DNA from 2 places in the Aquariibacter lacus genome. Region 2 is predicted to be linked to the other one. Evidence: riboswitches for the same ligand, from Rfam matches in the RefSeq annotation. Region 2 holds a riboswitch; the other holds the start of a gene.
The links. A riboswitch is a leader RNA that binds a small molecule or an ion and turns the genes downstream of it on or off. The one in region 2 is predicted to bind S-adenosylhomocysteine.

Region 1 (5,853 bases), 350 kb from region 2:
CCGCTGCGCTTCACCGACCGCCGGCTGCGCCGCCCCGAGCAGGCCGCCAACTTCCGGCGCGAGGCCGGCCAGCCGCTGCAGGTCAGCTTCTCCGGCCCCCCGACGGTGCACAGCCTGCCGCCTGGCAGCCAGGACCGACTCAGCGTGATGGTGCAGATCGCCGCCCTGGCCGCCGCGTGGACGCAGCCGCCCGAGTCACCCTTCGTGCTCCATGTGGTCGGCGCGCGCGGCGACCTGGCTGAATGGCATCTGCGCGTGATCGGCGAGGAGAAGCTGCGCCTGGTCGGCGGCGAGACCGTGCGCGCCCTCAAGCTGCTGCGCGAGCCGGACGGCGAGCACGACACCCGGGCCGAGCTCTGGCTGGACCCGGCCCACGGCCACCTGCCGATCCGCATCCGCCTGAGCGACGGCCGCGGCGAGCCGCTGGACCTGCTGCGCAAGACCGGCGAGGCGCCGGCCGCGCCCACCCCCTGATCCGGCGGCCCGGCGGCCCTGGATCGGGCCGGGCTCGGGCTCGGGCTTGAATCCTGCAAGGCCGGTCGCATCTGAAGCCGGTGTTCACAAGGCGCCCTCCCGGTGCCGCAGGAGATTCCATGCAGGTGCTCTACCAGTCCGACCGCTACGTGGTGCTCTCGCTCGACCTGCCCGCCGGCACGCCGCAGCGCGACGCGCAGGGCCGGCCGCTGCCGGCCGGCTTGCAGCGCGGCAGCTTCGAGATCCTCGACAAGACGGCCGGCCGCGACCTCTTTCTGGAGGGCGCCCTGGCCGAAAGCTTCCGCGAAGGCGCGCTGGCCCTGGCCGCCTCCGAACCTGACGAAGAGGCCATCGAGGCCTACCTGGCCGGCTACAGCCACCTGCCCAGCCAGCCCCTGGTCCAGCACTGACCTTTCCACGAGGGGGGAAAGACTCAGGGTTGACCCGGGCGGGCTTTCTACAATCGTCGCATGGACATGCCCACCCCCCTCCCCATCGAACGCCGCCCCTACACCCGCGGGGCCGCGCTGGCCGAGCAGATGGCCAAGCGCATCGTCATCCTCGATGGTGCGATGGGCACCATGATCCAGCGCTACAAGCTGGGCGAGGCCGACTACCGCGGCGAGCGCTTCAAGGACCATCCCCGGGACCTGAAGGGCAACAACGAGCTGCTGGTCTTCACCCGGCCCGATGTGATCTCGGCCATCCATGAGGGCTACCTGGCCGCCGGGGCGGACCTGATCGAGACCAACACCTTCGGCGCGACCACCGTCGCCCAGGAGGACTACGACCTGGCCTCGGTCGCCCGCGAGATGAACGTGGCCGGTGCCCGCCTGGCCCGCGCCGCCTGCGACAAGTTCAGCACGCCGGACAAGCCGCGCTTCGTGGCCGGCGCCTTCGGCCCGACGCCCAAGACCGCCAGCATCAGCCCGGACGTGAACGATCCGGGCGCGCGCAATGTCGACTTCGAGACCCTGCGCGCGGCTTATTACGAGCAGGGCGAGGCCCTGCTGGAAGGCGGGGCCGATGTCTTCCTGGTCGAGACCATCTTCGACACGCTGAATGCCAAGGCCGCGATCTTCGCGATCGACGAATTGTTCGAGGCCACCGGCGAGCGCCTGCCCATCATCATCAGCGGCACGGTGACCGATGCCTCGGGCCGCATCCTCAGCGGCCAGACGGTGACGGCCTTCTGGCATTCGGTGCGTCATGCCCACCCCATCGCCATCGGCCTGAACTGCGCCCTGGGCGCCGCGCTGATGCGGCCCTACATCGAGGAGCTGCACAAGGCGGCGCCCGATGTCTACTTGTCCTGCTACCCGAACGCCGGCCTGCCCAACCCGATGAGCGACACCGGCTTCGACGAGACGCCGGAAGTCACGGGCCGCATGGTCGAGGGCTTCGCGCAGGCGGGCTTCCTCAACATCGCCGGCGGCTGCTGCGGCACCACGCCCGAGCACATCGCCGAGATTGCCAAGCGCGTGAGCGCCTACCGGCCGCGCGCCTTGCGCAGCGGCTGGCTCAGCAGCCTGCGCGAAGAGGCCTGAGTCTGGCGGCCGGGGCGGAAGCGCCCCGGCCCGCGCCGGGCGCGCTCAGGGCCTGTCGCGCAGGATGATTTCCACCGACGTCCCGTCGGTGGGGGGCAGCATGCGGAGGCGACTGGCCTCGACGCCGCGCCGCAACAGCGGCTCGCGCAGGGTGGCGCCGCGCTGGGCGGCCTGGGCGGCGGCGGCCATCCCTTGCAGGCCCGGGTCGACCAGGGGCCGCAGGCCGATCTCGCAGTGCGCCGCATACGGCTTGAAGCCGATGGCGACCTGCTCCAGCACCGCCTCCAGGGGCCGCAGCGCGGCCGCCTGGCCGCTTGCATGGGCAAAGCGCTCGGGCACGCGCAGGCGCAGCTCGCGCCCCACCGTTTCCACCGTCACCGGCGTGGCGGCCAGCACGTCGACCAGGCGCCGCCGCTGGGCGGCGAGGGCGGGCGAGAGGCCGCCGCGCCGTTCGCGCTCGCGCTCGCTGGTCGAGCCACGCGGTGCCGGGCGCTCCGGCGGGATCGCACAGGACGCCAGCAGCAGGCCCAGGGCGGCCAGCGCGAGGCGGCGCCTGGCTTCGCGGGCCGGCGCTCGGGTGGATCGGACGGATCGGGCGGGAGGGTGGGGCAGCTTCGGCATGGCCCGATTGCACCCCGGGCGCGCGATGCGGGCAAGCGCCCTTGTCGGCAGTCAGCTAGCACGGCACGCGGATCGATAGAATCCGGCCCGTCCCGAGGAGCGCTGCGACCGCGCCCCGCCCGGCATCTACCGGGGGTGTGGCCAGGCTCGGGGCCGTGGTGATCGGCCGTTCCCGCCCGGGGCGGCGGCTCCCAGAAGACAACGGCGCTCACCCCCGCCTGCACGGGCGCGCCGGGTGAGCCGGCCCCCGCTGCAGCTTTCGATCGTGACCCGCCGCAGCCCGCCATGTCCGACGCCGTGCAGACCCCTTCCGTCCCCCCGATGCGCCTGTCCGGCCTGGAGCCGGTGGCCCTCGACCGCGGCGCGCTCTTCGTCAACATCGGCGAGCGCACCAATGTGACCGGCTCCAAGGCCTTTGCCCGGATGATCCTGGAGGGTCGCTACGAAGATGCCCTGGCTGTCGCCCGCCAGCAGGTGGAGAACGGCGCCCAGGTCATCGACATCAACATGGACGAGGCCATGCTGGACAGCCAGGCCGCCATGGTGCGCTTCCTGAACCTGATCGCCGGCGAGCCCGAGATCGCCAAGGTGCCGATCATGATCGACAGCTCCAAGTGGAGCGTGATCGAGGCCGGCCTGCGCTGCATCCAGGGCAAGGGCATCGTCAACTCGATCAGCCTGAAGGAGGGCGAGGCCGAGTTCAAGCGCCAGGCCACCCTGGTCAAGCGCTACGGCGCGGCCACCGTGGTGATGGCCTTCGACGAGCAGGGCCAGGCCGACACCTTCGCGCGCAAGACCGAGATCTGCGCCCGGGCCTACCGCATCCTGGTCGACGAGGTCGGCTTCCCGCCCGAGGACATCGTCTTCGACCCCAACATCTTCGCCATCGCCACCGGCATCGAGGAGCACGACAACTACGCGGTCGACTTCATCAACGCCACCCGCTGGATCAAGCAGAACCTGCCGGGTGCGAAGGTGAGCGGCGGCGTGTCGAATGTGAGTTTCAGCTTCCGCGGCAACGACCCGGTGCGCGAGGCCATCCACACCGTCTTCCTGTACCACGCGATCCAGGCCGGCATGGACATGGGCATCGTCAATGCCGGCATGGTCGGCGTCTACGACGACCTCGATGCCGAGCTGCGCGAGCGGGTGGAGGACGTGGTGCTCAACCGGCGCAAGGATGCGGGCGAGCGCCTGATCGAGATCGCCGACCGCGCCAAGAGCGCCGGCAAGGACGACAGCGCCCGCAATGCCTGGCGTGCGCTGCCGATCGAGGAGCGCCTCTCCCACGCCCTGGTGCACGGCATCAACGAGTTCATCGTCGAGGACACCGAGACGATGTGGCAGCAGATCGCCGCCGGCGGCGGCCGGCCGCTGCACGTGATCGAAGGCCCGCTGATGGCCGGCATGAATGTGGTCGGCGACCTCTTCGGCCAGGGCAAGATGTTCCTGCCGCAGGTGGTCAAGAGCGCGCGGGTGATGAAGCAGGCGGTGGCCCATTTGCTGCCCTACATCGAGGCCGAGAAGAAGGCCCTGATCGATGCCGGTGGCGAGGCCAAGCCCAAGGGCAAGATCGTCATCGCCACCGTCAAGGGCGATGTGCACGACATCGGCAAGAACATCGTCACGGTGGTCTTGCAGTGCAACAACTTCGAGGTCGTGAACATGGGGGTCATGGTCCCCTGCCAGGACATCCTCAAGAAGGCCAAGGAAGAGGGCGCGGACATCATCGGCCTGTCCGGCCTGATCACGCCCAGCCTGGAGGAAATGCAGCATGTGGCCGCCGAGATGGAGCGCGACGACTGGTTCCGCACGCGCGGCACGCCGCTGCTGATCGGCGGCGCGACCTGCAGCCGCGTGCACACCGCGGTGAAGATCGCGCCCAAGTACACCGGCCCGGTGGTCTACGTGCCCGATGCCTCGCGCAGCGTGGGCGTCTGCGCCGAGCTGCTGAGCGATGAGCGCGCCAAGGCCTACATCGCCGAGCTGCACCGCGACTACGACAAGGTGCGCGAGCAGCATGCCAACAAGAAGGCCACGCCGATGGTGACACTGGCCCAGGCGCGGGCCAACAAGACGCCGATCGACTGGTCGGCCTGGCAGCCGACGGTGCCGAGCTTCCTAGGCCGCCGCGTCTTCCGCAATGTCGACCTGAACGAGCTGGCCGCCTGCATCGACTGGGGCCCCTTCTTCCAGACCTGGGACCTGGCCGGGCCCTTCCCGGCCATCCTCAAGGACGAGATCGTCGGCGCCGAGGCGCAGCGCGTCTTCAGCGACGGCAAGCGCATGCTCAAGCGCGCCATCGATGGTCGCTGGCTGCAAGCCCACGGCGTGGTCGGTCTGTATGCGGCCCAGCAGGTCGAGGACGATGACATCGCTTTCTATGCCGACGAGGCGCGCGCCGAGCCGGTGCTGGTCTGGCACGGCCTGCGCATGCAGAGCGAGCGGCCGGTGGTCGACGGCGTCGCGCGGCCCAACCGCTGCCTGTCGGACTTCGTCGCGCCGGCCGGCGCGGCCAAGGACTACGCGGGCATGTTCGCCGTCGGCATCTTCGGGGCCGACGCCAAGGCCCGCGCCTTCGAGGCCGACCATGACGACTACAGCGCGATCATGATCAAGGCCCTCGCCGACCGCCTGGCAGAAGCTTTCGCAGAGCGCCTGCACCAGCGCGTGCGCACCGAGTTCTGGGGCTATGCCGCGGGCGAGCAGCTCAGCAACGAGGCCCTGATCGCCGAGCAATACCAGGGCATCCGCCCCGCACCCGGCTACCCGGCCTGCCCGGACCACACCGTCAAGCGGGCGATGTTCGAGCTGCTGGCCGCGCAGGACATCGGCATGGGCCTGACCGAGCACCTGGCCATGACGCCGGCCTCGGCGGTCAGCGGCTTCTACATCGCCCATCCCGAGGCGGCCTACTTCAATGTCGGCAAGGTCGGCGAGGACCAGCTTGCCGACTGGTCGCGCCGCAATGCCCTGGACGAGGACGCAGCGCGCCGCGCGCTGTCGCCGGTGCTCTGAGGCCAGGCGTGTCAAGCGGCGCCGGGAGGCGCCCCGAGACGCGCTCGGGCTTTCATCCCTGATTCATCCCTCAGGGTTGCCGCTTTCATTTTCCTGACCCGGTGGGTTCAGGCCACCGCGGGAGAGTAGAGGACACGGGTCATACGCATGCAAGCGTTTGGCTCGGCCCCGGCGCGGCAGCGGCTGCGTCGGT
Region 2 (5,853 bases):
GGCATGCCGCGGCCGTTGTCGTGGATGAGGATGTGCAGGTCGGCGTCCAGGCTGCAACGCACCCGGCACAGCGAGGCCCCGCTGTGCTTGATGATGTTGCTGACCGCCTCGCGCAGGATGCGCGTGGTCTGCACATAGGTGCGGGCCGACAGCGTGCGCGGCAGCTCGGGTTCGTCGCCCAGCCAGTCGACCTGGATGCCGGCCTCGCCGAGCCGGCCCACCGTCTCGGAACGCCAGTCGGCCAGGGCATCGCCGAGTTGCACCGCCTTGCCGGCCAGGCCGCGCACCGACAGGCGCATCTCCTCCAGCGCCTCGCGGGCCAGGGTGGAGATGCGCTCGTCGCCGCTGGTGTGCACGATGGTCAGCAGCTTGGCGCCCAGGTCGTCATGCAGGTCGCTGGCGATGCGCTTGCGCTCGCGCTGGGCCATCAGCTCGGCGCGCTGGTCGGCCTGGTCGGCATGCAGGCGCTCGGCCTCGATCACCGCCTCGCGCACCCGGGCGTCGACGCTGCGGCGGCTGTCCTTGGCCTGGCGCAGGGCCTGCATCCACAGGGTCGAGGCATGCACGGCCAGGGCCATCAACACCAGCGGCAGGGCCAGGTGCAGGGGTTGCACGGTCGGGATGTCCAGGGCCCGGTCCTGGATGCCGACCTCGATCAGCAGCACCAGGATCATGGCCGCCAGGCCCAGGGCCATGGCCAGGAAGTCGCGGCCCTGGGTGAGCCAGCTCGCCCTCAGGTAGATCAGCGAGGCACCGATCACCTCGGCCACCAGCAAGGCGTAGACGGCCGCGGCGATGGCGAAGCGATGCTGCGGCCCGGCGATCGCGAAGGCCGCCGGCACCAGCAGCACTTGCAGCCAGAGCAGGGCGTCGCGCCGCGAGGGGCCGATGCCGGCCTGGCGCAGCAGGAACTGCACGCCGCAGATGCCGACCGGCACGAGAACGCAGGTCCACAGCACCTCGCTGGCCCAGAGCGGCAGGCCGGTGTCGGTCCAGCCCGGCCGGGCGCTGAGCGCGGCAGCGCCCAGGCCCACGCAGCCCAGGTAGGCCAGGGCCGGCAGGCGTTGCATCCAGCCCAGGCCGAGGGCGAAGACGCCGGCCAGCAGCAGCATCAGCGCCATCGCCAGCCCGAGGGTGACGTTCCAGAAGCGGTGGCGGTCGAGCAGGGCCAGCAGTTGCTCCTGCGGGCCGAGCACGATCTCGGACAGGCCGGCGGCGCGCTGCCGCGCCGTCACCTCGCCCAGGGCATGGCCGACCACCGCGATCTCCAGCCGGTTGCCCCGGTCGAGCAGCAGGGCCGGGGGCAGGCTCAGAAGCTGAGCCTGGTAGCACAGCACCGAGTAGGGTGGGACGAGCCGCCCGCCCTGGTGCAGCAGGCCGCCGTTGAGCCACACCGTGTAGCTGGAGCAGACCCGCGGGATGTAGAGCCCCGGCAAGCTCGATGCCAGGCCGGCGAGCGAGGGCAGATCGAAGCGGTACCAGGCCGTGCCGCTGTGGCCCGGCCGGCTGGCGGCCCATTCGTCCGGCAGCGCGATGGCGCTGTAGCGGGCCGCGGCGGGTGGGGTCAGGGCAGCGGGCGCGTCGGGCCGCTCGGCCTGCCGGGGCACCGTCGTCGTCTCGGCCGCGCGCAGCACGATCAGCGGCTTCTTGACGGCCGCGAGGGAGACACCGGCCCGCCCGCCCCCCGCATGCGCCGCGCCCTGCATCAGCAGGGCAAGCACCATGGCGACCAGCAAGCAGCCCGCAGCCAACCAGCCGACACGGGCAGGGCGGGCGGGGGGCGGCACGGGCATACGGGCATTGTGCCCAGCGCAGGGGGCCGCGCCCGCCGACAATCGGCCGCCGCCCTCGCCCGAACCTGCCGTGATCCTGCGCCACGCCTTCATCCCCCCGGACAACACCCGGCTGGCCCACCTCTGCGGCCCGCTCGACGAGCACCTGCGCCGCATCGAGTCCGCGCTGGGTGTGCGGATCAGCCGCCGCAACGAGAGCTTCCGGGTCGAGGGGCCGCGCGGCGCGGCCGAGTCGGCGGTGGCCTTGCTGCAAAGCTTCTACCCGCGCGCGGCCCGGCCCATCCCGCCGGAGATGCTGCAACTCGCCCTGGTCTCGGCCCAGCGTGGCGAGACCACGCCCGATCCGGCCGAGGATCCGGAGGCCCTGGTGCTGCGCACCCGCCGCAGCGACCTGGCCGGCCGCACGCCCAACCAGATCCTCTACTTGCGCAACATCCTTGCGCACGACCTCAGCTTCGGCATCGGCCCGGCCGGCACCGGCAAGACCTTCCTGGCCGTGGCCTGCGCCGTCGATGCGCTGGAGCGCAACCAGGTCCAGCGCATCGTGCTGACCCGCCCGGCCGTCGAGGCCGGCGAGCGCCTGGGCTTCCTGCCCGGCGACTTGGCGCAGAAGGTCGATCCCTACCTGCGCCCGCTCTATGACGCGCTCTACGACCTGATGGGCTTCGACCGGGTGAGCAAGGCCTTCGAGAAGGGCACGATCGAGATCGCGCCGCTGGCTTTCATGCGCGGCCGCACGCTCAACCATGCCTTTGTCCTCCTTGACGAGGCGCAGAACACCACGCCCGAGCAGATGAAGATGTTCCTGACCCGGCTGGGCTTCGGCAGCAAGGCCGTGGTCACCGGCGATGTCAGCCAGATCGACCTGCCCAAGGGCACCGAAAGCGGCTTGATCGAGGCCGAACGCGTGCTGCGCCGCGTGCGCGGCCTGGCCTTCACGCGCTTCGGCTCGGCCGATGTGGTGCGCCATCCGCTGGTGGCGCGCATCGTCGAGGCCTACGAATCCGACGGCCGGCTCGGCCCGGCCGTTTGAGCCCTGCTGTGTGAGCCCCGCCGCCATGCCCCGCCCGCCCGCCCGCCCGTCGCTGCAACTCTCGCTGCAATTCGCCGATGCCCGCCACCGCGCCCTGCTGCCGCGCCATCTGGTGCAGCGCTGCCTGCGTGCGGCGCTGGAGGCGCCCGCCGCGCTGACCGTGCGCATCGTCGGTGCCGAGGAAGGCCAGGCCCTGAACCGCGACTACCGCGGCAAGGATTACGCGACCAATGTGCTGACCTTCGCCTACGGCGAGGACGAGACCGACCCGGACGGCCCGCCGCTGAGCGCCGACCTGATCCTTTGCGCGCCGGTCGTCGAGGCCGAGGCCGAGGCCGCCGGCCGGCCGCTCGTCGCGCATTACGCGCACCTGCTGGTCCACGGCGCCCTGCATGCCCAGGGCTGGGACCATGAACTGGAAGACGAGGCCGAGGCCATGGAGGCGCGCGAATCGGCCCTGCTCACCGCCCTGGGCTGGCCCGACCCCTACGCCGCACGCTGAGCCGCGGCCCCGGCCGTGCAAGCTGACACGAACCGCGGGCCGCTGCGCAGGGACATTCGGGATTTCACCCGGGCGGGCGCCGAGGCCCCTAGAATCCGTCTCGTTCGAGGAGCGTTGCAACCGTCCCCCCGCCCCCCGGGTGGCTGACGGCCAGGCTCGAACCCTTCTTCAAGGCAACGGCGCTCACCCGCAGACCCCTGCCTGGTGAGCGTCGAACCCCGCGTCCTGCGGGTGGGCCTTCCGGGTGGCTGTCGCGGTGAATCCCACCGGAGCTCCCATGAACGCACCCGTCAATACCGCCATCCTCCAAAAGGATTTCCACGTCGCCGACCTGTCGCTGGCCGACTGGGGCCGCAAGGAAATCAAGATCGCCGAGACCGAAATGCCCGGTCTGATGGCCATCCGCGAAGAGTTCGCGAAGAGCCAGCCGCTCAAGGGCGCGCGCATCACCGGCTCGCTGCACATGACCATCCAGACCGCCGTGCTGGTCGAGACCCTGCAGGCCCTGGGCGCCCAGGTTCGCTGGGCCTCGTGCAACATCTTCTCGACCCAGGACCATGCCGCTGCCGCGCTGGTCGCCGCCGGCACCCCGGTCTTCGCCTACAAGGGCGAGACCCTGGCCGACTACTGGGACTACACCCATCGCATCTTCGAATTCGGCGCCGCCGGCACCGAAGGCGAAGGCCCGAACATGATCCTGGACGACGGCGGCGACGCGACGCTGCTGATGCACCTGGGCAAGAAGGCCGAGAAGGACCTGTCGGTGCTGGACAACCCGGGCAGCGAGGAAGAGGTCTGCCTCTTCACCGCCATCAAGGCCAAGCTGGCGCAGGACGCGACCTGGTACAGCCGCAAGAGCGCCCAGATCCTCGGCGTGACCGAGGAGACCACCACCGGCGTGCTGCGTCTCAACGAGATGTCGGCCAAGGGCACGCTGATGTTCCGCGCCATCAACGTCAACGACAGCGTCACCAAGAGCAAGTTCGACAACCTCTACGGCTGCCGCGAATCGCTGGTCGACTCGATCAAGCGCGCCACCGACGTGATGATCGCCGGCAAGATCGCCGTGGTCGCCGGCTACGGCGATGTGGGCAAGGGCTCGGCCCAGGCCCTGCGCGCGCTGAGCGCCCAGGTCTGGGTGACCGAGATCGACCCCATCAATGCCCTGCAGGCCGCGATGGAAGGCTACAAGGTCGTGACCATGGAGTACGCCGCCGACAAGGCCGACATCTTCGTGACCGCCACCGGCAACAAGAGCGTGCTGCGCTACGAGCACATGGCCGCCATGAAGGATGAGGCCATCGTCTGCAACATCGGCCACTTCGACAACGAGATCGACGTGGTCTCGCTCGAAGGCCTGGTCTGGGACGAGATCAAGCCGCAGGTCGACCACATCACCTTCCCGGACGGCAAGAAGATCACCCTGCTGGCCAAGGGCCGCCTGGTCAACCTGGGCTGCGCCACCGGCCACCCCAGCTTCGTGATGTCGTCGAGCTTCGCGAACCAGACGATCGCCCAGATCGAGCTGTTCACCAAGCCCGAGGCCTACGAGGTGGGCAAGGTCTATGTGCTGCCCAAGCACCTCGACGAGAAGGTGGCCCGCCTGCACCTGAAGAAGGTCGGCGCGCAACTGACCGAGCTGACCGACGAGCAGGCCGCCTACATCGGCGTGAAGAAGGAAGGCCCGTACAAGGCCGACACGTACCGGTATTGAGCCCCCCCTACGGCCTTCGGCCGCCCCCTCAAGGGGGCGACGCGGGTGGACCGGCGGAGCCGGATCTACCGCTTCTGTCGGGGGCATGCAGGGGTCTGCGTGCTTTGTTGCCGGCGCCGAGGCGTTCGCTGGAACCGCGCTGAGGTCCGGGTCGTCCTTCATCTGTCATGCCGCGAATTGATCAGTTGCTTGTGCAGCGCGGGCTGGCCCCGAGCCGTTCGGCTGCGCAGCGGCTGATCGAGCATGGCGCGGTGTGCTGGCGGATGGCGCCGGACCAGCCCTGGCAGCTTCCGCGCAAGGCCGGCGAGGCCTTGACGGAGGCCTGCGAGCTGCAAGTCACCGACGATGCCGAGACCCGCTGGGTTTCGCGCGGCGGGCTCAAGCTGGAATCTGCGCTGGCCTGCACCGGTCTCGACCCGGCCGGCTTGCAGGCACTGGACGTGGGCCAGAGCACCGGCGGCTTCAGCGAGCTGCTGCTGGCGCGCGGCGCGGCGCGGGTGGTCGGCTTCGATGTCGGCCACGGGCAGTTGCATCCGCGGCTGGCCGGGCATCCGCGATTGCTCGCGCTCGAAGGCCTGCATGTGCGGCAACTGGCCGGCTCGGCGCTGGCGGATGCGGCACCGGCCGGCGGCTTCGACCTGCTGGTCGGCGACCTGTCCTTCATCCCCATGAGCCGTGTGCTGCCCGATCTCGCGCCCTGGCTGCGGCCTGGCGGCCAGGCCCTGCTGCTGATCAAGCCGCAGTTCGAGCTGGGGCCCGAGCATGTCGGCCGCGGCGGCCTGGTCAAGGACGCAAGCTGCTTCCCGCGGCT

Region 1: it holds a riboswitch for S-adenosylhomocysteine, as region 2 does, so the genes downstream of both, metH (methionine synthase) here and ahcY (adenosylhomocysteinase) in region 2, are expected to answer to the same signal.

Annotation. Positions count from the first base shown of each region.
Region 1 is NZ_JAERRA010000001.1:269,366-275,218, reverse strand. Features, by position in the region: gene JI742_RS01280 (DUF3108 domain-containing protein) at 1-474, shown strand, start outside; gene JI742_RS01275 (BTH_I0359 family protein) at 594-884, shown strand; gene JI742_RS01270 (homocysteine S-methyltransferase family protein) at 951-2,021, shown strand; gene JI742_RS01265 (hypothetical protein) at 2,067-2,642, opposite strand; S-adenosyl-L-homocysteine riboswitch at 2,731-2,859, shown strand; gene metH (methionine synthase) at 2,964-5,660, shown strand.
Region 2 is NZ_JAERRA010000001.1:616,498-622,350, forward strand. Features, by position in the region: gene JI742_RS02835 (sensor histidine kinase) at 1-1,793, opposite strand, end outside; gene JI742_RS02840 (PhoH family protein) at 1,864-2,826, shown strand; gene ybeY (rRNA maturation RNase YbeY) at 2,852-3,328, shown strand; S-adenosyl-L-homocysteine riboswitch at 3,429-3,520, shown strand; gene ahcY (adenosylhomocysteinase) at 3,606-5,042, shown strand; gene JI742_RS02855 (TlyA family RNA methyltransferase) at 5,210-5,853, shown strand, end outside.